3 regions of the Shewanella sp. SM69 genome follow, and region 2 is predicted to be linked to each of the others. Evidence: predicted binding sites of a transcription regulator. Region 2 holds the regulator's gene; each other region holds the start of a gene.
The links. The regulator NrdR, encoded in region 2, represses ribonucleotide reductase genes. The targets are predictions, from matches to a motif close to AAACACNANATNTNGTGTTT.
Positions count from the first base shown of each region.

Region 1: nrdD (anaerobic ribonucleoside-triphosphate reductase) is a predicted target of NrdR. The motif match lies at 4,340-4,359, and genes of this name have one in related genera.
Region 3: nrdA (class 1a ribonucleoside-diphosphate reductase subunit alpha) is a predicted target of NrdR. The motif match lies at 7,610-7,629, and genes of this name have one in related genera.

Region 1 covers NZ_JAKKRV010000001.1:401,678-412,304, reverse strand. The annotation lists gene L5M37_RS01975 (DEAD/DEAH box helicase) at 1-342, opposite strand, end outside; gene rssA (patatin-like phospholipase RssA) at 593-1,540, shown strand; gene L5M37_RS01965 (NADP-dependent oxidoreductase) at 1,675-2,685, opposite strand; gene L5M37_RS01960 (MarR family winged helix-turn-helix transcriptional regulator) at 2,832-3,320, shown strand; gene L5M37_RS01955 (hypothetical protein) at 3,440-4,129, shown strand; gene nrdD (anaerobic ribonucleoside-triphosphate reductase) at 4,391-6,508, shown strand; gene nrdG (anaerobic ribonucleoside-triphosphate reductase-activating protein) at 6,613-7,074, shown strand; gene L5M37_RS01940 (YibL family ribosome-associated protein) at 7,189-7,545, shown strand; gene ribA (GTP cyclohydrolase II) at 7,819-8,433, shown strand; gene L5M37_RS01930 (hypothetical protein) at 8,491-9,435, shown strand; gene L5M37_RS01925 (FlxA-like family protein) at 9,487-9,942, opposite strand; gene L5M37_RS01920 (VF530 family DNA-binding protein) at 10,112-10,495, opposite strand.
Region 2 covers NZ_JAKKRV010000003.1:169,347-179,973, reverse strand. The annotation lists gene L5M37_RS06690 (phosphatidylglycerophosphatase A) at 2-496, opposite strand; gene thiL (thiamine-phosphate kinase) at 512-1,468, opposite strand; gene nusB (transcription antitermination factor NusB) at 1,547-1,951, opposite strand; gene ribE (6,7-dimethyl-8-ribityllumazine synthase) at 1,963-2,442, opposite strand; gene ribBA (bifunctional 3,4-dihydroxy-2-butanone-4-phosphate synthase/GTP cyclohydrolase II) at 2,573-3,676, opposite strand; gene L5M37_RS06665 (riboflavin synthase) at 3,772-4,428, opposite strand; gene ribD (bifunctional diaminohydroxyphosphoribosylaminopyrimidine deaminase/5-amino-6-(5-phosphoribosylamino)uracil reductase RibD) at 4,440-5,594, opposite strand; gene nrdR (transcriptional regulator NrdR) at 5,714-6,163, opposite strand; gene glyA (serine hydroxymethyltransferase) at 6,453-7,706, opposite strand; gene ettA (energy-dependent translational throttle protein EttA) at 7,896-9,563, shown strand; gene L5M37_RS06640 (LysR family transcriptional regulator) at 9,713-10,627, opposite strand, start outside.
Region 3 covers NZ_JAKKRV010000002.1:191,031-201,657, reverse strand. The annotation lists gene sppA (signal peptide peptidase SppA) at 1-935, opposite strand, end outside; gene L5M37_RS04270 (NADPH-dependent 2,4-dienoyl-CoA reductase) at 1,101-3,119, shown strand; gene yfaE (class I ribonucleotide reductase maintenance protein YfaE) at 3,498-3,923, opposite strand; gene nrdB (class Ia ribonucleoside-diphosphate reductase subunit beta) at 3,962-5,092, opposite strand; gene nrdA (class 1a ribonucleoside-diphosphate reductase subunit alpha) at 5,167-7,455, opposite strand; gene L5M37_RS04250 (HAD family hydrolase) at 7,958-8,629, opposite strand; gene ubiG (bifunctional 2-polyprenyl-6-hydroxyphenol methylase/3-demethylubiquinol 3-O-methyltransferase UbiG) at 8,631-9,341, opposite strand; gene gyrA (DNA gyrase subunit A) at 9,727-10,627, shown strand, end outside.

The sequences.
Region 1 (10,627 bases), on a different contig from region 2:
ATTAAAGTTTTCCCCGCCCAGTACGCTGATGGCCTTGTATTGGGTGTTGGCGACAAGGAGGCGAAGCTGACTATAAACCTGATGCGCTAGTTCGCGGGTCGGTAATAAAATCAAGACTCTAGGATCACGTTTCGACAGTGAGCGGGTAGAAATGACTCTTTGCAATGCGGGTAACAAAAACGCTAAGGTTTTACCTGAGCCCGTTTTTGATGACGCCATTAAATCTTTACCTGCCAATGCGATAGGCAGTGCTTGTTCCTGGATGGCGGTGGGTTCTGTGATCCCCATATGTTTTATGCTTTGAAGCAGACGCTGGTCCAGAGAAAAATCGGTAAATTGCAAAGGTATATCCCCTAAATCTTAGTAAGGGCAGATTATAGCCTTAATCGCCCTTGCTCAGCTATCCACATCGGTGATTATCTCTGCTTCATGCACGGATTGATGTAGAAAGTGTGCCATTTATGCTCTGTTGATTGTATTTATTTACATTGGTATTACAACCTCTTAATTGTGTCGTTTTTACCGATTGACAGTGGATATGGCAGGATTTTACGTTATCGTGTACTGCATTGAGTTACAGGAGAAATGATTTATGGCTAACGGAACAATCCCTTCGGTAGGTATTGCCTTGGGCAGTGGGGCGGCGAAAGGTTGGGCACATATAGGTGTATTGAATGGTTTAGCTGCCATGGGTATTAAGCCCGATAAAGTGGCTGGATGTTCGGTGGGGGCTTTAGTGGGTGCCGCTTACGCCCATGATCATTTACCCGAGTTAGAAAAATGGGTGCGCGGTTTTTCTAGTTGGGACGTGCTTGGCTTGATGGATATTCGATGGCGTAAGGGCGGGCTTATCGGCGGAGACAAGGTGTTCGATGTGCTGCATGCACGTATAGGAGATGTGAATATTGAGAATCTCAATCGTCCCTTTGCAGCCGTCGCGACTGACTTATACTCTGGTCAGGAAATTTGGTTTACTGAAGGGGATTTACGGCAAGCGGTACGGGCCTCTTGCTCCATGCCGGGGATTTTAGCCCCTGTCAGACAAGGAGAACGCTGGTTAGTCGATGGCGCTGTGGTGAATCCTGTTCCTGTTTCGGTTAGCCGTGCCATGGGCGTTGATGTAGTGATTGCAGTGGATTTATATGGTTATCATTCTGGGCGTATCCAAGTGTTACCCGTGAATATGACCAGCCAAAGGACTGTCCAAGCTGAAATGGATATGCCAGCGCGACAAGAAACGGGCTTTATGGATTTATTTGCCCGTGGCCGAGATTATGTCAGTAACCTAACCGATAAGTTTTCACTCGGCACTAAATCGAATCCGGGGATGATTGCTGTGATGTCGCAATCTATGGGTATTTTAGAGCAAAGGCATAAACGGGCGCGGTTGATGGGCGATCCACCAGATATTTGTATTGTGCCAGAGGTGGGAAATATCGGCACTATGGAGTTTCACCGTGCTGATGAGGCGATTGCCGCCGGCGAAGCGGCGGTGGAGAAAGTCGCCCACTTGATTGAAGCAGCGTTCTGGAAGGGCTGATGAGTCAAAATGTAGAGTTAAAAGTTTTATATAGATAGCGTTTGATTGCCAGATAAACAAAAGTCGGTATCACTTTCGCGATACCGACTATTTGCTATCTCATATTGAGATGTTTATACCGCTTTGTTGGTAACTTAGGCTAGTTTTACCAGCATTTTACCGCGATTCTTACCTTCAAATAGACCGATAAAAGCATCAGGTGCTTGTTCAAGCCCTTGATAAATTGTTTGTTCTGCTTTGACTTTGTCTTCCGCTAACCATTGAACCATTTTTGCGGTGAACTCAGGATAATGCGCCCAATGTTCGGATACGATAAAACCTTCCAACTTGAGTTTTCGCATTACAATTAGGGCTAAGTTGTCAGGGCCAGGTGTTGGAGTTGTGTTGTTATATTGCGAAATCATACCGCAAACAGCGATACGTCCATGATCTTTCATATTGCTCAGCGCTGCGGCTAAATGCTCGCCACCGACGTTCTCAAAATACACGTCAATTCCTTCTGGGGCGGCTTTTGTCAACGCTTGGGTGAGATTGTCACAAGTCTTATAATTGATGACCGCATCAACACCATAACTTTTTAATAATTCAGCTTTTTCATCTGAACCGACAGAGGCTATAACACGGGCACCTATTAGTTTACCAATTTGGCAAGCCACACTACCTACTGCGCCAGAGGCTGCGGAAACGAACAGTGTCTCACCCGCTTTTAAATCTGTAATGTGAGTCAGTCCTGTCCAAGCAGTCATGCCTGGCATTCCGAGTACGCCGAGGAAATGTGAATTATCAAGCGTAGTTAGTGGTAAAGCTGTCAGTCCTGCGGTATCTGTGACTGCGTGTTCACGCCAACCTAGCATGCTGCTGACTTTAGTACCAACCGGGAACTCGGTGTTTTTTGACGCGATAACTTCACCAATCGCACCGCCTTCTAAGACTTGATTTAAGGCGAAGGGCGGAACATAACTCTTGCGATTAACCATGCGCCCGCGCATGTAAGGGTCAACCGACATCCATAGATTTTTAATCAGCACTTGTCCATCAGCGAGAGGTGCTAACGCTTTATTTACTAAAGTAAAGTTCTGTGCTGTAGGCATGCCTTCTGGGCGACTAGCTAGATGGATTTCACGGGTTTCAGTCATACTCTTCATAAAAAATCACTTTTTGTTTGTGCGCAAACTAATGATGTTAACTCTACGTGGCTTTAAGATTGAATGCAAATAGTTTGCGCGCAAACTAGATGGGGTGGGACAGATCGGATAAGATAGTGTTATGTTTAAATGACAGGCGCTTAAACGTGCAGAATTGCTTACCTCAACCTGAGCTAGACGCTACAAAACAGACTCATAGCCAAGCTTCTAGCGATCCACTCTGTTTATCCGATAATGTTTGTTTCGCGTTATATTCTGCGAGCAATGCATTAGTGCGTGCTTATCGGCCTCTACTCGAGGCATACGAGTTAACTTTCCCTCAATATCTGGTGATGCAAACCCTGTGGCGTCAAAACGGCTGTAGCCAAACCCAGCTATCAGCGGCGACTAAGCTCGATATGGGGACGCTAACGCCTATCGTTAAGCGATTAGAGGTAAAAGGCTTGATCACGCGTTTGGCCTGCATTGAAGATGAGCGGAAAAAGCTGATCACTCTGACAAGTCAAGGAGAGGGTATCAGGCACGAAGCTCTTGCCTTGAAGCAAACCTTGCTTGATAAAGTGCAGATGGACGCTGAGGCACTCGATTTACTAAGGCGGCAATGTCTTGCCTTGATCGAAGATATACAGTCCTAGATATAAGTTGGTTTATGCATAGTGATGCTATTAACTCAGGGGTTGCACTGATTAATACTTGATTGGCTTAGTTTTTGCTTTAAAACCGTCATTGAGTCTTAGACGCCGAATTTTTGACGATGAATTCTATTTTAAATGCCTTTAATCTTAATCGCAGCAGTGCCAGTATCGCCGATGCCTATGGTGCCAATAGCCAAAAGACGAGCACGGCTAAAACCGATACTACGATAGAAACAAATAAAACGCAGACGGATGCTACCAAACCCGATAACGGTAAAACCGATGAGATAGCGCTGTCGCCAAGGGCGCAACGCGCACAGAAAATTCAATCGATGGCGAAGGATTTTTTTGCCGATGGTCAATTTGGCGTCGCCGATATTCCCGCATTGGTGTCGCGCTTACAAAAAGATGGCATTTTATCGGATGTGCAACTCGAGCGTTTATCGAAAAACGGTATTACAGTGCCGAGCACAACAACGCCGACTAAACAATCGTTGCAAGATTTTTTAGATGATGAAATCAAGTCATTAGCTAAAAAATCACCTAATAATCCTCTTATCAATACCTTAGTTGATGCTAAAAACGTCTTAACCAATATGGATGATGCTCAGTCGCCGGTGCTAGCCCAGAAGGCCACGAAAGTCCTTAGCCAATTGACGGATTATTTGAATTCTGAACCTCCGCTTACGGATGCTCAAAAGCAGCAGTGGCAGGGGCTAAAATCTATGATGCAACTTGCTTCATCTATGGGGGCACATCAATCTGCATCGGGCCAACTCAGTAGTTATCTTGCGCTTGCTAAACGTTAATTCACATCCATAGTGCGTGATAAACACAAATTGTCACGCATTCAACTAGCTGGGTTTAATCAGCAGGTCAAGGCGCAATTTTCAGATAATTGGGCCTAGCTGCAGTTCTTGTTTGTTCTTTTATTTCATCCTAAAAACTATGATCTGGATCATGGACTCCTTACCGTCATTGTAGCCTAATGCTCTACATATTGTGTTTTATGCTTTTAAAATCACTAGATGTAGTGTTAATTTTTAGGCAAGATGGAGAGGAACTGAACAATGCCAGTCGTAATTAAGCGTGATGGTTGCCGCACACCTTTTGATGAAACAAGGATAAGGGATGCAGTGAATGCCGCTGCAAACTCAGTTGGAATAGAGGATGGCGACTATGCAGCGACAGTGGCAGCGTGTATCAGTCAGAGCGTCGCGCCATTAGCTGAAGTCGATATCCACCATCTACAAGATGCGGTTGAGAATTTACTGATGGAAGGGCCGTACAAGTCCCTTGCGCGCGTGTATATCGAATACCGTCACGACAGAGATGTGTGCCGTGAAGCGACCAGTAAACTCAACCTCGAAATCCGTGGTTTAGTTGAGCAAAGCAATGCGGCTTTGCTCAATGAAAATGCTAATAAAGATTCAAAAGTCATTCCTACTCAGCGGGATTTACTCGCGGGCATAGTCGCCAAACATTACGCCAAGAGTCATATTTTGCCAAAGGATGTGGTCGCTGCCCATGAAGCGGGCGAGATCCATTACCACGACCTAGATTACTCGCCGTTTTTCCCGATGTTTAACTGCATGTTGATTGATTTAGCTGGCATGTTGACCCACGGCTTTAAAATGGGTAATGCCGAAATTGAAACCCCTAAGTCTATTTCAACAGCGACAGCGGTGACCGCGCAGATCATTGCCCAAGTGGCGAGCCATATCTATGGCGGAACTACTATTAACCGTATCGATGAAGTGTTAGCGCCATTTGTCGCTAAGAGCTACGACAAGCACTACCAAATTGCCCTGAATTGGAAGATCACCGACGCCAAAGCCTTTGCCACGGCGCAAACTGAAAAAGAATGTCACGATGCATTCCAGTCTTTGGAATATGAGGTCAATACCTTACACACTGCCAATGGCCAAACACCGTTCGTGACCTTTGGGTTTGGTTTAGGTACGTCGTGGGAATCACGCTTAATTCAGCAATCTATGCTCAAAGTGCGGATGGCGGGATTGGGTAAAAATCGCAAGACTGCAGTATTCCCTAAGCTAGTGTTTGCGATTCGCGATGGTATTAATCATAAAGCGGGCGATTGCAATTACGATGTAAAACAGATGGCGCTCAAATGCGCAACAATGCGCATGTATCCCGACATCCTCAACTACGAGCAAGTCGAGAAAGTTACCGGTTCATTTAAAACCCCAATGGGCTGCCGTAGCTTTTTAGGCACCTATGAAGAAAATGGCGAGCTTGTGCATGAAGGGCGCAATAATTTGGGAGTGGTCAGTTTAAACCTGCCGCGGATTGCCTTAGAAGCCAATGGCGATGAGACTGAGTTTTATCGCATTTTAGATGACAGATTAGTATTAGCCCGTAAAGCGCTGGATACCCGTATTGAGCGACTGAATGGTGTTAAAGCCCGCGTGGCACCTATCCTTTATATGGAAGGCGCCTGTGGTGTACGCTTGCGCGCTGATGATGATGTGGCGCAAATCTTTAAAAATGGCCGCGCTTCGATTTCACTCGGTTACATTGGCCTGCATGAAACCATGAATGCACTCTATGGCACCCAAACCCATGTATTTGACGATGCACAATTAAGGGACAAAGCCGTCGCTATTGTAGCTTATCTTAAAGCGGCTACCGATGCGTGGAAGGCCGAAACAGGTTATGGCTTTAGTCTGTATAGCACGCCAAGTGAGAGTCTCTGCAGCCGTTTTTGTAAACTGGATGCGAAGCAATTTGGGCTAGTCACAGGGGTGACAGATAAGGGCTATTACACCAATAGTTTTCACCTCGATGTGGAAAAAAGTGTTAACCCTTACGATAAAATTGATTTTGAACAGCCATATCCCGCTATCGCGAACGGTGGCTTTATTTGTTATGGCGAATATCCCAATATGCAGCATAACCTCGAAGCGCTGGAAAACGTCTGGGATTATAGCTACAGCCGCGTGCCTTACTATGGCACTAACACGCCAATCGACGAATGCTACGACTGTGGCTTTACCGGTGAATTTAGTTGTACCAGTAAAGGGTTCACTTGCCCTAAGTGTGGCAATCATGAGCCTAGTCGGGTTTCTGTGACGCGCCGTGTGTGCGGTTACTTAGGCAGTCCTGATGCGCGGCCCTTTAATTATGGCAAGCAAGAAGAAGTAAAACGCAGGATCAAACACTTGTAACACTATTACCTTATTCTGCCTGTTAGACTTATTCCGTGGCATCAAATAGTGCCACGGGATGAGTGTCAGTGTTAAAAGATGAAATGCACTATGAGTGACCATCAATGAATTACCATCAATATTTCCCTATCGATGTGGTCAATGGCACAGGTACCCGTGCGACCTTGTTTGTCTCTGGCTGTGAGCACCAGTGCCGCGGTTGTTACAACCAAAGCACGTGGGATCCCCGTTCTGGGCATGTGTTTGATAGGACGATGGAAGATAGGATTATTGCCGATCTCAATGATCAGCGGATTGTGCGCCGTGGTTTATCGCTTTCGGGCGGAGATCCTTTATTGCCTGTCAATCTCAGTGCCATTTTGACGCTCGTCAAACGAGTCAAGGCTGAGTGTAAGGGGAAGGATATTTGGCTGTGGACAGGTTATGTGCTCGATGAGTTGAGTGATGAACAGCGCGCCGTGTTGGCCTATATTGATGTGCTGGTGGACGGAAAATTTGAACAAAGTCTTGCCGATCCGAGTCTTGTCTTTCGCGGTAGCAGCAATCAGATCATTCGTTTGTTATAAAAGCGGTAACGAGGATCTGTAACTTGCTGCTATAATCTCAGACCTTGACACAGACGCTAGCATAATCAGGCTAAGATTTTACTGTGGCTAACTTAGGTAATTTAAGGTAACAGAATGAATTTAAAGCAAGAACTGCAGCAGCTTAACGATAAATTAGATAAATTTCGTCGTAAACTTGCTGCGGCTGAACAAAGAGGCGATGACGTCATTATTGCCCAGTTCAAACGCGAAATCGCTGCGGTCACTAAGCAAATCGGCAGTGTGAAAGGGCAACAAACCCGCTTATTGAATAAGCAAGGGTCAGATATCAAAGGTTTGCCTTTCCATCGTGCTTTGACAAAAGCGGAACAAGCAGACATGGGCAAACTGAAAAAGTCTGTCAAAGGGCTTGTGGTAATCCACCCTATGACGGCTATCGGCCGTGAAATGGGGCTAACGGAAGTTACTGGATACGCTCCCGCAAAATTTTAATGTGGGATTGGATGTCACTGGCACGGGATCGAGTGTCGATCGCGTGTTTGTGCTCCTTGTATTTAATGCACTGCTTCGTTTTAATCCATTCCTTCGTGCTGCCCATCGAAAAGACATTCATGTTTGGTTTAGTTGATTAAAACACTAAAGTATTTCTGGATTGTTCAAAAACACTTTAGAATAGTGCGCTTAGTTGGCTAAGTGCCTAATCCTCGTTTTGTTTCTAGGGATCTTATTCGTCTCATGGAATGAGAGTTGTCGTTAAGGTTAAGTATGTCGATAAAATATGTCGCGACGTCAAAGTTACCCACTCCTTGGGGCGTGTTTGCCATGCATGGTTTTGAAGATACCGAATCAGGTAAAGAGCATGTTGCGCTCACATTCGGTACACTCAGTGCGGATGAACCTGTATTGGGCCGTATTCATTCCGAGTGTTTAACCGGCGATGCTTTATTTAGCTTGCGTTGTGACTGTGGTTTTCAGTTACAAGCTGCCATGCAAAATATTGCTGAAACGGGCAGTGGCTTTATCCTCTATTTACGCCAAGAAGGCCGTGGCATTGGTTTGCTGAATAAAATTCGCGCCTATGAGCTGCAAGATAAAGGCGCCAACACGGTTGAAGCCAATGAGCAACTTGGTTTCGAAGCGGATATGCGTAAATACGATATGATCAAGCCTATGCTGGAACAGATAGGGGTGAAGCATGTGCGTTTGATGACCAATAATCCGCGTAAAGTGAAAGCGATGAAGGAGTTTGGCATCGAAGTGGTTGAGCGCGTACCACTGCAAGTTGGTAAAAATCGTTATAACGAAGCGTACTTAAAAACTAAATCCACTGAGCTTGGACACATGATGTCTGAATATCATTTTATGGATGAAAATAAGTAGTTTTGTCATCATGATGAGTCGACCGATTGAGTTAAAAATGAGGAAGGTTTAAGTCAATTGAGCCATTTTTTCAGTCGGTTGCTATTAAGCTTGTCGCTAATGTGCTTGGCATTACTGAGCGTTATTCCTACCACCTTTGCCGATAGTATTTCTGCTACAAATACATTCATATCTGCATCTCAAGCGGATGATTCCGGCTTTTCTATCAATCATGCACCTAATAATGCTAATGGTAGTAATCCGATAGAAACTAGCACTAATCCAAATTCTGTTTACGCCTTTGGTAGTTATCTTGGCACTGGCGTTTACCGCGCTGCAAACCAAAATGCGACCGTCGTTAGCATTCCGTTAAGCTTTGATTTGAAGAAAGATAGCGGTAGCCAAACTTGGTTACGGTTACCTATCTCCTTTGGCTTTTTTGATTATTTAGCCAAAGATATCACTGAAGGTGAGTTGCCGTCGTCGATAGGTACTATGACAGTTACCCCAGGTTTTGAGCATCATTGGCAGGCGAGCGAAAATACTCGAATGGAAGGGTATTTAGATATCGGTTTTGGCACTAATTTCGATAAAAACGATAACGTTGCTATTATCGCCTCAGGGATCAGTAGCTTGTATGACTTTACCTTAGCAGGGCAGGATGCTGTGTGGGTATCGAGATTACGCTTTGCTGGGTACAGTGAGCACTATGGTAAGTTTTCGGATCAATTTGCAGTACTACAAACAGGTGTTGATTTAGGGTTAGCACCACGCTGGCAATGGTGGGATCTGCAGGTGCAACCAAGGATCTTTGCCGTAGGCTATTGGTATTTCAATGAACTTAGATTTATTAGCGAGATAGAGCAAGATACTATTGTTTCTGGCAGCTATGAGGCCGGTTTTTCCCTCGCGTTTTCTAAGCCGTTAGGCGGTGAATTATTAAGTGTTGATCGCATCGGATTCAGTTATCGTCGTGGCGATGGGCTCAATGTTTGGCGTTTAATGTTTAGCTTTCCTATCTAGGTATCATCCATTACGGGATGTATTACAAAGACTATTGGTCAGTTATTTTGTCTAAGCTGACTTTTGCGCGTCGCGCATCTTCTTATCAGTCAAGGTCGCTATTTGACTACTTAGCTGCATTATTTGTTCTTGGATTAACTTACGCTGTTGCTCCGCAACCTCAGAGTCATCTCCTTTAAGTTTGGCCAGCATTTTTTGTAGTGCTTTGATCTGCTCTTTTATTTTCTGGATCTGTTGGTCGATTAACGTCATGGGCTCTTCTGACGCATCATTTTCTGTTCCATCTTTTTTTGCTGCAGCATTGTCTCTTAAAGGGGCACCTACATCTGCGGACAATGCGGCGCGGCCGGCTGAAGAAATGGAGACTGTGTCTTGAGTATCCTGCGCATCTGCTGTCGATTCATTAGTCGCCGTTTTTGTTGTGGCAGGAGTTGCTGCGATATATGCGCTCGATACCGGAGTGAAAGTTGAGCCGATTGTGGCACTGTTTATTCCATTAATGCTCATTCCATACTCCATTAGATGCAAACTGTGTTGATACTCAAATCGCTATCGGCCATTAATTGGAAAACTGAAGCTAATTTTTGGCTTATTTGGCAAAAAGCGCGATATTGCTGATGACAATACAGCCCTCAAGTGAGGACTGTTCACGTTTTATGGCTGCAGAGGGCGAAGATTAACTGTTACCCCAAATATGGCTATTTACTTTGTCATCTGTGCTAGGTTTATCGCTTTTAACAGACTTGTCAGGGGGAGTTTGATTGGTTTTCTTCGTCGCAATTTTTGCCGCAGGCTTCTTAGCCGCTTGACTAGAGTCTGCTTTGGGTGGCGGCAAGGGTAATTTATTGGCTCTTAAATAAAGATATTCGACTTTATCCCGCGCCCACTCTGTTTTTCTCAAAAAACGTAAACTGGATTTGATGCTGGGATCGTGGGTAAAACAGCGGATATTAATTCTTTCACCTAATTCTTCCCAGCCGTATTTCTCGACTAAATAAGTGATGATCGTTTCCAGTTTAATGCTGTGGAGCGGGTTATTCGATTGATTCATATTATGCATGTTGCAATGTGCTATGGCGGGAGTATAGCAGTTTTGTATGCCTGATACAGTGTGGAATGGTATCGAGTCAAGCTTGAATACCTTGCTAGCTTAAACCTGTGATAGCTGCTATTGGTGGAGCAGTATGATCAA
Region 2 (10,627 bases):
GTTAGCTAAAAAACCAGACTAGCCCTTGCAGACAAATAAACGAAAACACGCCCGCTAAGACATCGTCAATCATAATGCCAAAGCCACCATGAACTTTGGCATCGAGCCATCGAATAGGCCAAGGCTTGATGATGTCGAAAAAGCGAAATAGACCAAAGCCGACTAACAACCAACCCCAACCTGCTGGTGCCGCTATCATAGTGATCAGTAGCCCAACCACTTCATCCCACACAATCGCACCGTGATCGTGTACCCCCATATCTTGAGCGGCTTTACCGCAGATATAAAATCCCGCAAATGCGCTCAATAAGGTTAAGCCGATATACCAAGTGAGCGGTAATGGCGCCATCAATAAATAGAGGGGAATGGCTGCTAAGGTACCGAAAGTACCAGGCGCTTTAGCGGCGAGTCCACTACCAAAACCGAGTGCCAAAAAGTGGACAGGATTTTTTAATGACAGGCGCGTTAGCACCTGATCCTTTGACAACCATTTCATTAACATGCTCTTCGCTTAAAAGTGCTCGAAACCGTGATACGGCGGTGTAAACGGCTCACCATTGAGTTGCAACTTGAGCTTACTGCCTGCACAAATTTGTCCAACGCGAACAAACTTTGCTCCAGCATGGCTCAACGCTGTCTCAAGCGCACCTTTTTGCGCTTCAGGAACGGTGAACAGCAGTTCATAATCTTCGCCCCCCGTAAGCGCATAACCTAAGGCATGCTCCTCGCTGACGGTATCTTGCATCGCGCGTGAAAGCGGGATGCAATTAACGTCCACCACAGCACCAACTGCCGAAGCCTTAAGCACATGACCGATATCCGAGATAAACCCGTCGGAAAGGTCGATTGCACTGGAGGCAAGCGAACGCAAAGCTTGGCCCGCTAAGACTCTTGGTGTTGGACGATAATGTCGATTAATCAGGAATTCTTTATGCTCGGCTCTGGCCTGCTGCGCGCCTCGAATGATATCCAGACCTAAGGCCGAATCTCCGAGCGTGCCCGTGACATAAATCCAATCACCCGCTTTAGCACCATGGCGCGTGAGTGCCTTGCCCGGTGGGACTTGGCCGTGCACTGTGATGTTAATCGCCCGTGGACCACGAGTCGTATCGCCGCCAATTAAGGCGATGCCATAGTAATCGGCCGCTTCAAACAAGCCTTCACTAAAACCACTTAGCCAAGTCTCATCGACTTCGGGTAGCGTTAAGGCAAGCGTCATCCACGCGGGTTCAGCGCCCATGGCTGCCAGATCAGATAAATTTACCGCTAAAGCTTTGTAACCTAAGGCAGCGGGAGGCATGTCGGGGAAGAAATGGACATTTTCAACTAAGGTGTCACAGGAGATAGCGATCGACTTGTTTTCTGCGGGTTGCACTAAAGCGCAATCGTCACCGATGCCAAGCTTCACATCACGGCGAGTGGGGCCGCGGTTGCTAAAATAACATTCAATTAATTGGAATTCTTTCACTGTACAGTTTGGCACGACTTACATCGGCCACCTTTGTTAGCAATGAAAAACGGTATCCTAAGATACCGTTTGTCTTTATTACTTGCGTGCAACCAGTTTGTCGAGCAGTCCGTTCACAAACTTATGACTCTCGTCCGCACCGAAAGCTTTTGCCAACTCAATCGCTTCGTTAATCGCGACCTTGTATGGCACATCTTTACGGAAAGTCAGCTCATAGGTCGCTAAACGAACTATGGCTTTCTCTACTGGAGACACTTCATCAATCGGGCGTTCCAGATGCGGGATGATCAGCTCATCCAATTGGGTTTTCTTCGTTGCAACGCCTGAAAATAGCTCACGAAAATAAGCTACATCAACACCGTCGAGACTTTGTTCAGTTAAAAACTCATGCTCGACATCGGCAATATTATTCCCGCTTAGTTGCCATGAATAGATGGCTTGAACGGCTAAACGGCGGGCCTTGCGGCGCTCAGAAGGCTTCATTATTTTTCCTACTATAACAACTGTTGTTCAAGTTCTTGCAGAACATTGACCATTTCAAGCAGGCTTAGAGCAGCTTCGCCGCCTTTGTTACCCGCTTTGGTACCTGAACGTTCAATCGCTTGTTCAATGGTATCAGTGGTCAAAACACCGAAAGCAACAGGCAGATCAAATTCTAAAGCAACTTGAGCTAGACCTTTATTACATTCGCCTGCAACAAAATCAAAATGAGGAGTACCACCACGGATCACCGCACCTAATGCGATAATACCGTCGAATTTACCACTGGCAGCTACGCGACGCGCAGCTAGCGGCAACTCAACCGCACCAGGTACACGGACAACAGTGATATTGTCGTCGCTGACTTGGCCAAAACGTTTCAGCGTGTCAAGTGCACCTTCAAGCAAGCTCTCAACTAAAAAGCTGTTGAAACGCGAAATTACAATCGCAACTTTGGCATTTTTCGCTTCGATATTACCTTGAACTACGTTCATTATCTTACCTAATTTAGCTAAAGCACCCAGCTCGGGGCGAAAAGTGGCGACATGATATCACAGCCAATTGCCCAGAGCCCTATGCAAATTATCAGAAATTGTTAATTTTACTTCAGTGTAACTTTGGGTTTTAGTCCGCCACATACTCAGTCACTTCAAGGCCAAAGCCTGAAAGTGAGTGGTAGCGTTTAGGCGAGCTGAGCAGGCGCATCTTAGTCACACCAAGGCTGGCGAGAATTTGCGAGCCAACACCCACACGGCGCGACGTCCCCTGCCATTTTGCAGAAGCAGGCGCTTGGCCTTGATCTTCGGCTTCAAAGGCTTTCACCTTAGAAAGGATTTCACAGGGATGTTCTTGATTCCCGAGTAAAACCAATACACCACCTTCTGCAGAAATACGCTCCATCGCCTTTTCGAGTGGCCAGCTGCGTTGCTGATCGCGCTCTGAGTGGAGTAAATCGTTGAAGGTATTTTGCAAATGCACGCGCACCAAACAATCTTCTTTCACCTCACCTTTGACTAAGGCAAAGTGCAGTTGATTGTCGATAGTGTCTCTAAAAGTCACCATATCGAACTCACCGAAACGGGTCGGTAATTTACATTTAGCTTCACGCACAACCGTGGTTTCTTTGGTATTGCGATACTCGATTAAAGCCGCGATAGTGCCGATTTTGATGCCATGCAACTCGGAGAAAATCTCCAAATCTGGGCGACGTGCCATAGTGCCGTCTTCGTTCAAAATCTCAACGATAACGCCCGATGGCTCAAGTCCCGCAAGACGGGCTAAATCACAGCCAGCTTCAGTGTGGCCTGCGCGGGTTAATACACCGCCGTCCTGTGCCATTAACGGGAAGATATGCCCTGGTTGCACTAAATCAGACGCTTTAGCCTCTTTAGCCACAGCCGCTTTCACCGTTACAGCGCGATCGTGGGCCGAAATACCGGTAGTCACACCTTCTGCCGCTTCAATAGAAACCGTAAAGTTAGTCGAGAACTGGGCGTTATTATTCGTCACCATTAAAGGCAGGTTTAACTGCTGGCAACGGGCTTTAGTCATGGTCTGGCAAATGAGCCCACGGCCATATTTCGCCATAAAGTTAATCGCTTCTGGCGTTACCATTTCGGCCGCCATGATCAAATCACCTTCGTTTTCTCTGTCTTCGTCATCCATCAAAATAACCATTTTACCTTGACGAATATCTTCGATGATCTCTTCTATACTGTGCAGCGCCATTGTAGGACCTTATGATTTTACTGTTATTATGAAATTCTATACCTAAATAACCTAAGCTGCCGATAAGCTTAAGTTAAATAATCTGCTCCTGTGCACTAACGCACAAAGCCGGCACGGGCTAACATTTCCATGGTGACGCCACCGTTCTTGCTGTCTTTGCCATCATAATTCATCAAACGTTCAAGATAACGGGCGATTAAATCCACTTCGATATTCACCTTATCGCCCGCTTGCAGGTCGATTAACGTGGTTTCCCCTGCGGTATGCGGCACTATGGTCAAGCGGAATCGACTGCCGTCCACTTCATTAACCGTCAGACTCACGCCATCAATGGTGATGGAACCTTTATGGGCAATGTAACGCCCAAGCTCTACGGGTGCGGCTAACCAAAATTCAATGGCTTGACCACGCACTAAGCGTTGCTCAACCGTTGCCATACCGTCAACATGGCCGCTGACCATATGGCCGCCTAAGCGTGTGGTTGGGGTAACCGCCTTTTCAAGATTCACCTTAGTGCCCACGTTGTAGTGAGCAAAGCCGGTTAGACTCACGGTTTCGGCTGAGATATCAGCCACATAACCGTCTGCTAATTGCTGCACAACCGTTAAGCACACACCGTTGGTAGCAATACTGTCGCCTAGACGTACATCGTTTAAATCCAGTTTGCCGCTCGCCACGGTAAGACGAATATCATCGCCTTTACGCTCCAGTTTGCACAGGGTGCCAACGGCTTCAATAATCCCAGTAAACATGGTTAACTCACTTAATTAAATAAAGAAGTATCAAGCTTAACGCTCAAGATTAAACGGGTATCTGGCCCTATTTTGCGCTCATCGACCAACGTGAGTGCAGGAATGTGTGCCATGGTTTGATAATCGGGCAATTGCAGCAGATTACGCCCATGCCCACCGAGGATTTTCATCGCTTGATATAGCACTAACTCATCGGCCAGCCCCTCTGCTAAAAAAGCGCCTGCTAAGGTTGCACCCGCTTCCACCAACACGTGATTACAGCTTTGGCCTAAATAGCTTAATAGTTCAGGCAATGAGACGCGACCTTCAATTGCAGGTAACAGGAGGCAACTCACATGGGAGGGTAATTGCGCTTGAAACTCTGCGGAATAAGCCACGGTCGAGACCAAGAGTATCGGCGATACGATAGCTAAGCAGGCGGCGGATAACGGCAAACGGGCGCGGCTGTCGAGTATCACTCTTAATGGCTGCAGTAATTGCGCCTCGGTTACACTGTCTTTTAAGCTGCCAAGTTCCTGATAACGCACATTAAGTAAAGGAGCGTCTGCCAGTATGGTTTCGATCCCCGTAACTAGCGCGCAGGAACGTAAGCGTAATCGCTGCACGTCGCGGCGAGATTCTGGACCAGTTATCCATTTAGACACACCGTTAGACAGCGCAGTTTTACCATCGAGACTCGCAGCCAATTTGACTGTAACTCTGGGTAAACCCGATTCCATGCGCTTCATAAAGCCTAAATTCAAGGCATAGGCTTCATCGCGATGTAATCCCACATCCACTTCAATACCGGCATCGCGCAGCATTTGAATGCCACGACCACCTACTTGCGGATTAGGATCTTCAACCGCCACCACCACGCGTTTAACGCCAATATTGATCAGCGCCAAGGCACAGGGTGGCGTGCGGCCATAATGGCTACAGGGCTCTAAGGTGACATAGGCCGTTGCGCCGCGGGCGTGTTCGCCAGCCATACGTAACGCATGCACTTCGGCGTGGGGCTCACCCGCTTTTTGATGATAACCTTCGCCGACAATCTGATTATCTTTAACGATAACGCAGCCCACACTGGGATTGGGCCTCGTGGTGTAAAAGCCTTTGCGCGCCAATTGAATCGCGCGGCTCATCATTTGGGTATCGAGTACGGACCAACTTATGTTCAAGCTCATGTTCAACCCTGTTGTTAAAGGTTTCGGCTTTCACCAGTCTTACAAACCTGTCTTTTAAATTTGTGCTTTCACGCCAATCGCTCGTACACGTCTGCCTTGTCGGCGACAAAACTCAATGACTACTTTTGCAGTTTGGCGATGGCTTCGCCAAATTCAGACACGTCTTCAAAGGCACGGTACACGGAAGCGAAACGAATGTAGGCGACTTTATCGAGGCTCATCAATTGCTCCATCATTAAGTTACCGACCATTTCTGACGGCACTTCCCGCTCGCCAGTGGCGCGTAGGGTCGACTTGATTTTGCTGAGTGCTTGCTCGATTTCATCCATAGATACGGGGCGTTTTTCAACGGCGCGTAACATGCCACCTTGGAGTTTTTCTTCATCGAAGGGTTGGCGTGAACCATCGCGCTTAATCACCCTAGGCATGACTAATTCGGCGCCTTCGAAGGTGGTAAATCTTTCATGACATTCGGTGCATTCTCGGCGACGGCGCACTTGGTGGCCTTCTGCCACTAATCGGGAATCGATGACTTTAGTATCTGTCGCGCTACAAAATGGACAATGCATTGAGCCTCCTGCCAGTGAATGCGAGTAAAGCGTTAATGGCTTTACCTGTTAAAATCTCAGCCAAACACAATGGATTTAAGCCTAAGATTTTACCAATAAAAATGGCCGCTAAATGCGGCCATGGGATTTTATCCTATTTATGGGCTGAGGTTAACTACCTGAGCTTAACAACCTAATGTTAACTACTTGATGTTAAGTACCTGATGCTAAATACCTGATGTGATAAGTATCAAGTCTGTCGGCGGTCAATCTCGGCCATTCATCTACTAAACGTAGATGCATAGGCAAATTAGCCGTAAACAGGGAAACGTGCGCAAAGTGCCAATACTTGGTCTTTAACACGCTCAATCACAGCAGGATTGCTTGCATCATCAAGGATGTCACAAATCCAGCCCGTCAGCTCTTTCGATTCCGCTTCTTTAAAGCCGCGGCGCGTAATGGCTGGCGTACCGATACGCACACCAGAGGTCACAAAGGGTGAACGTGGATCGTTTGGCACTGAGTTTTTGTTCACAGTAATGTTAGCGCTACCTAAGGCGGCATCGGCTTCTTTACCCGTTAAGTCACGACCAATCAGATCAACTAGCATTAAGTGGTTGCTGGTTCCGCCAGAGACGATTTTGTAACCGCGCTCAAGGAACACTTCAACCATAGCTTTAGCGTTGTTAACCACTTGCTGTTGGTAAACTTTAAATTCTGGCTCTAGGGCTTCTTTGAACGCCACCGCTTTACCGGCGATAACGTGCATCAATGGGCCACCTTGACCGCCTGGGAATACCGCAGAATTCAACTTTTTGTACAAGTCTTCATCGTCAGCAGCAGATAGGATCACGCCACCACGAGGACCCGCTAAGGTTTTGTGGGTCGTAGATGTCACAACGTGCGCGTGTGGTACTGGGTTTGGATAAACGCCCGCAGCAATAAGACCGGCAACGTGCGCCATGTCGACAAATAAATAAGCACCGATTTTGTCTGCGATTTCACGCATTTTTGCCCAATCAACGATACCTGAATAGGCAGAGAAACCACCGATCATCATCTTAGGCTTGTGTTCTATGGCAATACGTTCCATTTCGTCGTAGTCGATTTTGCCAGACTCGTCGATACCGTAAGGAATGATGTTGTACAGTTTGCCAGAGAAGTTAACCGGTGAACCGTGGGTCAAGTGACCACCGTGGGCTAAGTTCATGCCCAGTACGGTATCGCCAGGTTTTAACAATGCCATGTAAACCGCGCTGTTTGCCTGTGAACCTGAATGAGGTTGTACGTTAGCGTAAGTTGCGCCAAACAGTTCTTTCGCACGTTCAATCGCTAAGGTTTCAACTACGTCCACATACTCACAACCACCATAGTAACGCTTGCCTGGATAGCCTTCAGCGTACTTATTGGTTAACTGTGAACCTTGCGCTTCCATCACGCGTGGACTGGTGTAGTTTTCAGAAGCAATCAGCTCAATATGCTCTTCTTGACGCAGAGTTTCATTCTGAATTGCCTTAAACAGTTCCGGATCATAATCTGCGATATTCATATCTTTTTTCAGCATTGCTTACTCCAGCTGCCAATTCTTATAGGTAGGGTTGCGCGGTATTCTACTCGGAACGCGGTCACAATCCCAGTATTTGAAACATGAAATTCCTGCAGATAGTGCTTGAACTTGGCTCATTGTCGAGTTGAGTTCGGCGCGCAATCGAGTAGAATTAGCCGCATCATTAGTCACTTAAGATAGAGAAAAATGGCTCAGTTTGTTTACAGCATGCTGCGGGTGGGTAAAATTGTTCCGCCTAAGAAGCAGATCCTTAAAGATATTTCTTTAAGCTTTTTCCCCGGCGCCAAAATTGGCGTACTCGGTCTCAACGGTTCAGGTAAGTCGACACTACTGCGCATTATGGCGGGTATCGACACCGAAATTGAAGGTGAAGCGCGCCCAATGCCGGGATTGAAAATCGGTTACCTGCCGCAGGAACCTAAACTCGATCCGAATCAAACCGTGCGTGAAGCGATTGAAGAAGCGGTAGCAGAGGCAAAAAATGCCCTGACTCGCCTCGATGCCGTTTACGCAGCCTACGCCGAGCCGGACGCCGATTTCGACGCCCTTGCAAAAGAGCAAGGTGAACTCGAAGCCATTATCCAAGCCCAAGATGCCCATAACTTAGAGTACGTCCTTGAGCGCGCCGCCAACGCCCTGCGTCTGCCAGATTGGGATGAAAAAATCGAAGTATTATCCGGTGGTGAACGTCGCCGCGTAGCGATATGTCGTTTGCTGCTTGAAAAACCAGAAATGCTGTTACTGGACGAACCCACCAACCACTTGGATGCTGAATCTGTGGCGTGGCTTGAGCACTTCTTGCAGGAGTATGCTGGTACTGTGGTCGCGATTACCCACGACAGATACTTCCTCGACAATGCCGCTGGCTGGATTTTAGAACTCGACCGCGGTGAAGGTATTCCGTGGGAAGGTAACTATTCTTCATGGCTTGAGCAGAAAGATGCCCGTCTGAAGCAAGAATCAGCCACAGAAAGCGCTCGCCAAAAGACCATTGCCAAGGAATTGGAATGGGTACGTCAAGGCGCGAAAGGCCGCCAGTCTAAAGGCAAGGCCCGTATGGCACGCTTTGAAGAACTGAACACTAACGATTACCAAAAACGTAACGAAACCAACGAGCTGTTTATTCCGCCCGGACCTCGTTTAGGTGACAAGGTTATTGAAGTGAATAACCTGACCAAATCTTACGGTGACCGCGTTTTGATCGACAACCTGTCGTTCTCTGTGCCTAAGGGCGCGATCGTCGGCATTATCGGTGCCAACGGCGCGGGTAAATCGACCCTGTTCCGCATGTTATCCGGCGCTGAAACGCCAGACAGCGGCAGCATTGAGCTAGGTGAAACTGTGCAACTGGCCTCGGTTGAGCAGTTCCGCGATTCGATGAATGATAAGAACACCATTTGGGAAGAAATCTCCGGTGGTCAAGACATCATGCGTATCAACAACATGGAAATCCCGAGCCGTGCCTATGTAGGCCGCTTCAACTTCCGTGGTGGCGATCAGCAAAAAATCATCGGCACTCTGTCGGGCGGTGAACGTAACCGCGTGCATTTAGCCAAACTGCTGCAAGCAGGCGGTAACGTATTATTACTCGACGAACCCACCAACGACTTAGACGTTGAAACCCTGCGCGCACTGGAAGAAGCGATTCTGGAATTCCCAGGTTGCGCTATGGTGATTTCGCATGACCGTTGGTTCCTCGACCGTATCGCGACCCACATTCTGGATTATCGCGACGAAGGTCAAGTGAACTTCTACGAAGGTAACTACACAGAATACTCGGCATGGTTGAAGAACACCTATGGCGCCGATGTGGTTGAGCCACACCGCTTGAAATACAAGCGCATGATTAAGTAGATCTAGAATCTAGAATCTAGAATCTAGTCAAGCATGTATCTGAGGAGTTTAACTCGAAAGGGTTAAGCTCCTTTTTTATGGCATCCCGTTACGCTATAAGTGACGCAAGCTTTGGCACTATTTCAAGCTAACACTATTTTAAACTGGCACTATTTCAAACTAGCAAAATAGGCCACCAGCATGTCCATCATCACCCTAAGTGCAGGCTGCATATGTTTGCGGGATTGATACACGCCATACACACCGAGGGACTGAGGCTTAAACTCAGTTAATAAAGGCACTAGCTGACCCGAGTCTAAATAGGGTTTCGCCGCCCAAACGGGCTGCATGGCAATCCCCTCACCTGCCAGCGTGGCATTGAGCACCACCATTGAATCATTGGCGCTAAAATTCCCATTCACAGGCACGTTAAACGCCTGACCTTGGTTTGACTTAGGATCGGAGTTCAACGCTTGAGCCTGTTTCGGCCCTACATCGGTTTTATAAAAGCGCCACATCACATCGCCAAAATAAGAATAGGTTAAACAGTTATGCTGAGTTAAATCCTCGGGATGCAGCACGGCGGCGCGCGCGGCAAGATAACTCGGTGCGGCGCATACCACAGACTCACACTCCCCTAAGCGCCTAGCGATAAGATTGGGATCGAGTTCATTGGTGATGCGAATAGCCAGATCAATACGCTCGGCGACTAAATCGACGGTTTGGCTGCTCACGTGGAAATTCACGCTCGCCTGCGAATAACTGGCTAAATATTGCTGTACCACGGGCGCTAAAATCTGATGCGCCAAAAACTGGGAGCAACTAATACGCAACAAGCCCCGCGGAATCGCCACAGCGGCGTGGCTTACCGCAGGTACTTCGTTAGCCAGTTCGAGCAGCCGATGGCAATAGTCCAGCACTTGCTCACCCGCGGGCGTTAAGCTGAGGCTACGCGTCGAGCGATGCAACAACCTAGCACCAGACCATTCTTCCATTTCGCTCAAGTAACGGGTCACCATAGAACGCGACATATCTAAGGCATTGGCGGCGCTTATCATGCTGCCGCGCTCAACAATAGTCACAAA
Region 3 (10,627 bases), on a different contig from region 2:
AAGTAATCATAAAAACTGACTTGCTTGAAACTGTCACCACTGCTGGCTTTTCCTACGGTTTCTAGCATGGTTTTACGAAAATCTTCTGTGGTCGCTAGGTTATCAACCCATTTCATGTTGATTGCCATTGTGGCTGAATCGCCATTGGCTTTATCGAGCTCTGCCAAATAAGTGGTTGCGTCGGGCACCAGAGAATTCGGTTCGATATTACGATTGCCTGCGACAGTTTGTGTGTAGCTTTGCCATACATCGGCTAACAGTGCACTACTGGCTTCCCGCGCAGCATCTGACATATTGTCACGTATGTAGGGTTCAACTGCAGATTTAAAGGTCCCCACGCGGAAAATATGCGCTTTGACTTTGAGTTTTTCTAAGGCCGATTTGAAATATTGGTTGTACATACTCAGGCCATCAAGCGAGACACCGCCTTGGGGATTGAGGTAAATGGTGTCGGCAAAACTGGCGAGGAAATATTGATTTTGCTCGTAGTAGTTGCCGATGGCGATGACTTTTTTACCGCTCTCTTTAAAGCGATTGAGTGCATTTCCGATAGATTGTAGTTTGCTGATCCCTGCACGTTTAAGATCGACCAGATCGAGCACTAGTACGCTAATACGTTGATCTTGCGCTGCATTGTCAATGACATAAAGCACATCGGCGAGTAGGATTTCACCATCGGCGTTGGCATTTTGGCCTTGTTTGAATGCGGCTTCTAAGGGATCGACTTGTTGTTTCTGATCGACAATAGAGCCGGCTAAATTAAGCACCAGTGCCGAATTATCTTCAACTTGGATATCTTCGCTACTGCCAATGGAGATAATGATCGCGGCTAAGAGTCCAAAAAAGATTAGATTGAGGATGAGTTTACGCGTCCCGTTCAGGGTGTGCCAAATAAACAAACATATTCTCTTGAAAAACGATGGGTTAGCGGACATCTGCCACTCCTTTATAAGTCCAATCTGCCAATGCTAACTGAAAATGGCGCTACAGGCTAAACACAATTGTAAAGGATTTTGACTGATGGCCTCGATCCAACGGTTGAGCTTAGATTTGACACAAGGTATGCTGATTTAAATCACTTGTTTTAAAAGGATGTTTGAATGTCGTTTCCCCATTTATTAGAACCCTTAGATCTGGGATTTACCCAGCTCAAAAACCGCGTGCTTATGGGCTCAATGCACACAGGTTTGGAAGAAGAAAAGGGCGGATTTGAGAAACTGGCAGCGTTCTACAAAGAACGCGCTCTGGGCGGTGTAGGTTTGATTGTGACGGGTGGTATTTCCCCCAATCTTCGTGGTCGCCTTACGCCCCATGCCTGTCAGCTGAGTTTTCCTTGGCAAGTGGGTAAGCATCGCGTGGTAACGCAGGCGGTGCATGAGGCTGGCGGTAAGATCTGTATGCAAATTTTGCATGCGGGACGTTATGGCTATCATCCTTTTTCCCAAGCACCAAGTAAGATTAAGTCACCCATTACACCCTTTACGCCGTCTGCGATGTCCAGCCGTCAAGTGCGCTCGACCATTAAGGATTACGCCAGTTCCGCCGCTCTCGCTAAAAAAGCCGGTTACGATGGTGTTGAGGTGATGGGCTCTGAAGGATATTTGATTAATCAGTTTGTCAGTGCGCGAACCAACACTCGCACCGATGAATGGGGCGGTGTGTTTGAAAAACGGGCGCAATTCCCTATTGAGATTGTTAACGCGATACGGGCAAAAGTTGGTAAAGATTTCATCATTATCTTCCGTTTATCCATGCTCGATCTGGTGGATAACGGTTCGACTTGGGATGAAGTGGTGCAACTGGCCCAGTGGTTAGAGCAAGCTGGTGTGTCCATTCTAAATACGGGCATTGGCTGGCATGAAGCGCGCGTACCGACCATTGCGACAAGTGTGCCCCGCGGCGCCTTTGCGTGGGTGACAGAAAAGCTCAAACAATCTGTCTCTGTTCCCTTAATTGCGACTAACCGCATTAATACCCCTGAGATTGGTGAGCAGATTATCGCCTCTGGTCAAGCTGACATGGTGTCGATGGCGCGGCCTTTCCTTGCTGATCCTGAGTTTGTGAATAAGGCTGCGGCGAACACGCCGGAGCTTATCAACACCTGCATTGGCTGTAACCAAGCTTGTCTTGATCATACTTTTTCCCTCAAGCGCGCAACTTGCTTAGTGAATCCTCGCGCCTGTTATGAGACTGAAATCAACTTCTTACCCACAGCAAATAAAAAGCGTATTGCGGTGATGGGGGCAGGCCCTGCGGGCATGGCGTTTTCTGTTTATGCCGCCATGCGAGGCCATCACGTTGTCTTGTTTGAAGCGAAATCTGAGGTGGGTGGTCAGTTTAATCTCGCCCGTAAAATCCCTGGGAAAGAAGAGTTTAACGAGACTATTCGTTACTTTATAAACCAAATTAAGTTGCATAAGGTGGAGCTGAGATTAAATACTCGCCTCGATGCCAGTGTGTTGGCGACGGAAAAGTTTGATGAAGTGGTAATCGCCTCTGGCGTTGTGCCGCGTGATTTATTCTTACCCGGCTTTGATGACCCACGGGTGGTCGATTATCAAAAAGTGCTCTCGGGTGAAGTGACTGTCGGTAATACGGTGGCCTTGATTGGCGCCGGCGGTATAGGGTTCGATATGGCACACTTTTTGTGTGAGCGCCAGTCGAGCACCTTGGACCCCGATAAATGGCTACAACAGTGGGGCATAGATAAAACTTACCAGCATGCGGGCGGCCTAACTGAACCTCATTCCGACACAACTGATCATCGTAAGGTGTTTTTACTGCAACGTAAAACGTCTAAGATGGGCAAGGGCTTAGGCAAAACAACAGGCTGGATCCACCGTCTTGTGCTTAAGCAACATGATGTGAAGATGAAAACGGGCGTGAGTTACGACAAGTTTGATGAGGCAGGACTGCATATTCGTGTGGGTGAAACAACTGAAGTGCTAGCTGTCGATAACGTCGTTTTGTGTGCTGGGCAAGAATCGAATCGCACGTTAGTGGATGAGATGAAAGCTACGGGCCTGCCTATGCATCTGATTGGTGGCGTAGATGTCGCGGCAGAGCTTGATGCTAAGCGTGCAATCCGCCAAGGCGCTGAACTGGCAATGCGTTTATAGAAAGTCGATAAGCCTTACGTTTTAAACCTTAACGTATTCAATTTTAGATCCTGAAAGCCTGAACTTGTGTTCAGGCTTTTTTGTTTTAGTTTGTTTTAGTTTGTTTTAGTTTGTTTTAGTTTGTTTTAGTTTGTTTTAGTTTGTTTTAGTTTGTTTTAGGTTTTTTAGTGTGAATGCATTGAAAATAGAGGGAAGGGAAAATAGTGGGTTTTAAAACGTTTGGTATCTAATGGCGCGGATTGAATAAGGCTGTATTGAAAGGGGCTGTTTGTCTTAAAGCTACTCTTTGTTTAAAAGCTCATTTTTGTTTTAAAGCGATTTTGGGTTTTAACGCCACATCTTGTTTAAAGCAGCTTATTGAACAATCGAGTCTTGCCGTTATGAGTCTTCAAACACTGCCTGTTTCTGCGTGCGTGTGTCACTTGCTACATTTTGTGTTTGCTTTGACTTAGCCAAACTGGCTTTATTCTGATGAGATTGACACGTATAGGTGACCACAGTTGCACCTTCAGGTGATAGATCCAGCTCTAAATCTTCTGTTGGTACACAGCAGCAGGGCAAACATTCATCATGTTTGAGTTCGGCTAAGGGTTCGTTTAAGTAGCTGACTTTTCCGCTGATGACGCGTGTTTTGCAGGCACCGCAGAAACCGTTGCGACATTCTGAGAAGATTTTGACTTTTTTGGCTTCGAGCGCTTGCAGCAAAGTGCCTTGTTGCTCGGTAAAGAGCAACACAGGTTGACCTTGAAGGCGCACGATTGGCGCCTTCGCAAACAGATTTTGTGGCCGTTTTTTTGATGTCACTGTTTTAATGCCATTTTGTAACGTCACTTTTAAGTGTCTTATAGATCGAAGTCGAGGAACTCATCACCATCAACCGCGGAGTCGATTTGGCCGACAAGGTATGAAGAGACTTCAACTTCCTGTGGTGCAACTTGCACTGCATCGCTTTCTAACCAGTTTTTCATCCAAGGTAATGGATTGGTTATTTCTGGGTATGGTTGCGGTAGATTCACCGACTTCATGCGTTGATTAGTAATAAACTCAACGTATTGGCACAGGATCTGTTCATTCAAACCTATCATAGAGCCGTCTTTGAACAGGTATTTGGCCCATTCTTTTTCTTGCTCTGCGGCTTTGAAGAATAAATCGAAAGCTTCCTGTTGGCATTCTGCAGCAATTTCACCCATTTCTGGATCGTCTTTACCGCCTTGCATTATGCTTAAAATATGCTGAGTGCTGTTTAAGTGTAAGGCTTCATCACGGGCGATTAAGCGAATGATTTTCGCGTTACCTTCCATGAGCTTACGTTCAGCAAAGGCAAATGAGCACGCAAAGCTAACATAGAAACGAATAGCTTCTAGGGCGTTGACTGACATCATGCACAGGTACAAGGCTTTTTTCAGGGTGCGGGTATTTACGATAACTTCTTTGCCATCGATAACATGGGTTCCTGCACCGAGTAAATGGAATATCTGAGTCAGTTGGATCAAATGATCGTAATAAGCGGCGATATCGGTCGCACGGCTTAAGATTTCTTTGTTCACGACGATATCGTCGAAGATCACTGAAGGATCGTTAACGATATTACGAATGATGTGGGTGTATGAGCGCGAGTGAATCGTCTCAGAGAAAGACCAAGTCTCAATCCAAGTTTCTAATTCAGGCAGTGACACCAGCGGCAAAAAGGCCACATTGGGCGAGCGGCCTTGAATCGAGTCGAGTAGGGTTTGGTATTTCAGGTTCGAAATAAAGATGTGTTTTTCATGATCAGGCAATGCACCGTAGTCAATCTTATCGCGACTGACGTCTACTTCTTCTGGGCGCCAAAAGAAAGATAACTGCTTTTCTATCAGTTTTTCGAACACTTCATATTTTTGTTGATCGTAACGAGCCACGTTGACCGATTGACCTAAAAACATAGGTTCACGGGTGGCATCGTTGGGTGTTTGACAGAAGGTAGAGTAGGCCATGGTGCTATTTTTCCAATGGATAGGGATCCACTAAATAGGGATCCCTATAAAACCGTTAACGTTAAAGTTAAAGACTAGATTTTACATGCGCCGCCGGCGCAACCGTCATCTTCTTTCTCTAAATTGGTGATGTCATCGTGTGAATCCGACGCACCATCGCGAGTGTTATGGTAGTAAAGCGTTTTAACACCTAACTTGTAAGCATTGAGCAAATCTTTCAGCAGGGTTTGCATGGGTACTTTACGGCCTTCAAAACGTGAAGGATCGTAGTTAGTGTTAGCCGAAATTGCTTGGTCAACGAATTTCTGCATAATACCCACCAGCTGTAAGTAACCGTCGTTGCTTGGCATTTTCCACAGCAATTCATAGCTATCTTTCAGTGTATCGAAATCAGGTACCACTTGTTTTAGCTGACCGTCTTTGCTCGATTTCACGCTGATAAGTCCACGTGGTGGCTCAATACCATTGGTCGCATTGGAGATTTGCGACGAGGTTTCTGATGGCATTAATGCCGACAGCGTTGAGTTACGCAGGCCATATTGCTTGATATCGCTACGCAGTGATTCCCAGTCTAAGTGCAATGGTTCAGCACAAATTTTATCTAGGTCACGTTTGTAGGTATCGATTGGCAAAATACCTTGAGAGTAAGTGGTCTCGTGGAATAACGGACACGCACCTTGCTCTTTGGCCAAGTTCATTGAGGCTTTCAGTAAATAGTACTGAATCGCTTCGAAGGTTCTGTGGGTTAAAGCGTTCGCGCTACCATCGGAATACTTCATGCCATTTTTCGCTAAATAGTTAGCGAAGTTGATCACGCCTATGCCTAAGGTACGGCGATTCATCGAGGCGATTTGCGCGGCCTTGATAGGGTAATCTTGATAATCCAATAGATTATCCAGTGCGCGTACGGCGAGGTTGGCTAATGGCTCAATATCAGATAACTCTTTGATAGAACCTAAGTTAAGTGCTGACAGCGTACAAAGCGCGATTTCACCTTCAGGATCATCGATGTTGTTCAATGGTTTAGTCGGCAGGGCGATTTCAAGACACAGGTTAGACTGTCTGATCGGCGCGACTTTTGAATCGAACGGGCTGTGAGTGTTGCAGTGATCCACGTTCTGAATGTAGATACGGCCCGTTGAAGCACGCTCTTGCATCATCAGTGAAAACAGCTCAACTGCTTTTATTGTTTTCTTACGAATGTTGCTGTCTTGCTCATATTGCACATATAAACGTTCGAATTCGTTTTGATCTTCAAAGAAAGCATCGTACAAGCCAGGTACGTCAGATGGGCTAAATAAACTGATGTTCTCGCCTTTGATCAGACGTTGATACATCACTTTGTTCAACTGCACACCGTAGTCTAAATGACGGATACGGTTGTCTTCGACGCCGCGGTTATTTTTCAATACCAGCAGAGATTCGACTTCTAAGTGCCAAATAGGGTAGAACAGGGTCGCAGCACCGCCACGCACGCCGCCTTGAGAACACGACTTCACTGCGGTTTGGAAATACTTATAGAAAGGTAAGCAACCTGTGTGGAAGGCTTCACCACCACGGATTGGGCTACCTAAGGCGCGAATACGACCGGCGTTAATACCGATACCCGCACGTTGGCTGACGTATTTCACGATAGATGAAGCGGTCGCATTGATGGAATCTAAGCTGTCACCACATTCGATCAGTACGCAAGAGCTAAACTGACGCGTTGGGGTGCGCACACCGGCCATAATTGGCGTTGGCAGCGACAGTTTAAAAGTTGATACCGCGTCATAGAAATCTTTAACGTATTTCAGGCGCGTCTGTTTTGGATAACGGGCAAATAAGCAAGCCGCAACCAAAATGTAAAGGAACTGCGCGCTCTCGTAGATTTCGTGGGTCACACGGTTTTGAACTAAATACTTGCCTTCAAGCTGTTTTACTGCAGCGTAGGAAAAATCCATATCGCGCCAGTGGTCGATATAGGTATCCATCACATCCAGCTCTTCGCGGGTGTAATCTCTTAAAATGTGTTGATCGTATTTACCCAGCTCAACCAATTTAGTCACGTGAGCATACAATGCTGGCGGCTCGAACTGACCGAAGGCCTTCTTACGCAAATGAAACACCGCTAAACGGGCAGCAAGGAACTGATAGTCCGGTGATTCTGGAGAAATTAAATCCGCCGCAGCCTTGATAATGGTTTCATGGATAGCTTCGGTTGGGATGCCATCGAAAAACTGTAGGTGCGAGCGAAGTTCAACTTCCGAAACAGAAACGTTTTTTAATCCCTTGGCTGCCCAAGTAATTACGCGGTGTATTTTTTCGAGATCGATATTCTCACGATCGCCACAGCGTTTTGTGACTGTCATAGTGCTATTCATTTGGAGATAGGCCTTGGTTCTTATATGTATTTAGGTGAGCAAAATCACCGTACGTATCCTTGTAAAACAATCAATAATCGTCCCTTAAATACAGCTGACTGGTTACAAACGAGTCAATTAAGCGGCGAGCTTCTAGTGTGTCTGATTGTTACCTATACACAAGATATGGTGTTTTAAATTATATGGGATACAAGATAGTGAGGTTTGCCCCTATTTGCAAGTCTGAATTCAGGGGACATCTTGTGGATAACGTGAGGATAAACTTTTGCGTTAGTAACGACTAACCTTGAAGCTCAATTTCAGGTTAGCGTGTCACACTCATGGGGGATTTTTAGGCGATCTTTTCTTTAGATCGCGATCGCTCACGAGTGCCGATCTTTTATCCGCCTGACTTTTTCCGTGGGTCATAAATAGTATGCTGACACACTGATGTCCGTCAGTGAAGTTACGTATTGTATGCCTTATTCGTGAGCATTGTAGGCGCTGTTTTTGGTTGATGTTGTTAAGCCAGTGCTTCGATTAGTGCTTGATGTAGCTCAGTTGGGCTTGCAAAATGCGCGTGCGCAGGCCATTGCAACGGCTTGTCGTTCACGCCCAGATAACCCCATAGGGCCACGCCGCCTAACATGCCAGCAGCCTCGGCCGCGAGCAGATCTCGCTCGGCATCCCCAAGATACAAAATGTGCTCTGGAGCACAGTTCAGCTGTTGTGCGCCTAACAGCATAGGTGCAGTGTGGGGTTTTGGGTGTTTTGTTGAATCGCCACTGATGATAACGGGCATACGCAAGTGTAAATTCAGTTTTCGCAATAAGGGACGGGTAAAGCGCGCAGGCTTGTTGGTGATCACCCCAAACGGCAGCTGAGTTAACTCGAGCCAATCGAGTAATGCTGCTATGCCTGTAAATAGCGCACAATGATCGCCATTTATACGCTGATAGTGGGCGAGCAGTCCTTGCTGTACTTGAGATCGAAGATCTTCTGCCGCATCAGGGATCGCGGCATCGACTAAGGCAAAACTGCCGTGGGATGCGGCGTAGCGCATGGCCGCTAACGGCTGCGCGGCGATGCCGACGTCTTGAAGACTTAAATTGAGGGCCTGCACCAGATCCGGCGCGGTATCGGCTAAGGTGCCATCGAGATCGAACAGTACGCCTTTGATCTGTGCCAGACTCATATTAATCAACCTTACGCGTCGCTATCATGTAATTCACATCAACTTTAGGCGTGTACTTAAAAATGCCCGTCAATGGGTTGTAGCTTATCCCTAAGGCATCGGTACAGATAAGATCGGTATTATCTACTAGCTCAATCAGCTCCGAAGGCTTAATGAATTTTTTATGCTCGTGGGTGCCAACTGGCAGCATTTTTAGCAAATATTCCGCACCTAAAATGGTGTGCACGTAGGATTTAATGTTGCGGTTGATGGTGGAGAAAAACACATGACCACCGGGTTTGACCATGTCACAGCATGCTTTAATCACAGATTGTGGATCGGGTACATGTTCGAGCATTTCCATGCAGGTCACCACATCGTAATAGGCTTGATGATCTTGGCTGTGGGCCTCGGCAGTATTTTTTACATAATTAATGCTCACGCCCGTTTCGAGGGCATGTAGGCGCGCGACTTCTAAGGGCTCATCACCCATATCTAAGCCATCAACCTCGGCGCCGATGCGGGCCATGCTTTCAGACAAAATGCCGCCACCACAGCCGACATCGAGCACTTTCTTGCCGAAAATACCGCCAGCGGTTTGATCGATATAGTTTAAGCGCAGCGGGTTTAATAGATGCAGCGGCTTAAATTCGCCGTTGAGATCCCACCAAGTTTCGGCCATACGTTCAAACTTTGCGATTTCCTGTGGGTCTACATTGGTATTCTGATGCATGCTATTACCTGAAGAAGCTTTATTGTGCGGCTATTATAACGACTATGTTTGATAAACAAAGTGCTCGACTGAGCTAAGCCCTTGTGGTTGAGTGAATTTTCAGCAGTTATCTGCTTTTATGTTAATTGTTGTGCTCCGTATCGACCTTTTACTTTATCCCTTTGACGATTTTTCCTCATCGTAAGCCGTGAATTTCAACGCTTGTTTATCGCACAAACGACCAAATTGACAGTGTTTTCATCTATTAAGCCACCAGACTCTCAATTCGATAATGATAGGTCTGGCGACATTAAATAACTGTGTTAGAATGCCAAATCACGTTTTTGGGCTAGGCAATGATACGGATTATACGTTGTCGGCTATTTTTCAGGGGAACGAGCAGTTTATGACTGATCTGGCATCATCTATTTCGCCAATTAATATCGAAGACGAACTAAAGAATTCGTACCTTGATTACGCCATGAGCGTTATCGTGGGACGTGCATTACCAGACGTGCGCGACGGCTTAAAGCCGGTTCATCGCCGCGTTCTGTTTGCCATGAGTGAATTGAAGAACGATTGGAACAAGCCTTACAAAAAATCTGCCCGTGTGGTTGGTGACGTCATCGGTAAATATCACCCCCATGGTGATTCTGCTGTTTATGACACTATCGTCCGTATGGCCCAGCCATTCTCACTGCGTTACACCTTAGTAGACGGCCAAGGTAACTTCGGTTCGGTCGACGGTGACTCAGCGGCGGCAATGCGTTATACCGAAATCCGTATGGATAAGTTAGCGCACCAATTACTGGCCGATCTTGAAAAAGAGACAGTGGATTTCGTCCCTAACTACGACGGCACAGAACAGATCCCAGCTGTATTACCTACACGCGTACCTAACCTGTTAATTAACGGTTCATCGGGTATTGCCGTGGGTATGGCAACCAACATCCCACCACACAACCTAACGGAAGTAGTGAAAGGCTGTTTGGCATTGATTGAAGAGCCTTCACTGTCGATTGAACAGTTGATGGAATACATTCCAGGTCCGGATTTCCCCACTGCAGCGATTATCAATGGCCGTAAAGGCATTATTGATGCCTATAAAACTGGCCGTGGCCGTGCGATCATGCGTGCTCTGGCAGATGTGGAAACCGAAGATAATGGCCGTGAGCGCATTATCGTCACTGAAATCCCGTATCAAGTGAACAAAGCCCGTTTAATCGAGAAGATTGCCGAGCTGGTTAAAGATAAAAAGCTTGAAGGGATCAGCGGTCTACGCGACGAGTCTGATAAAGACGGTATGC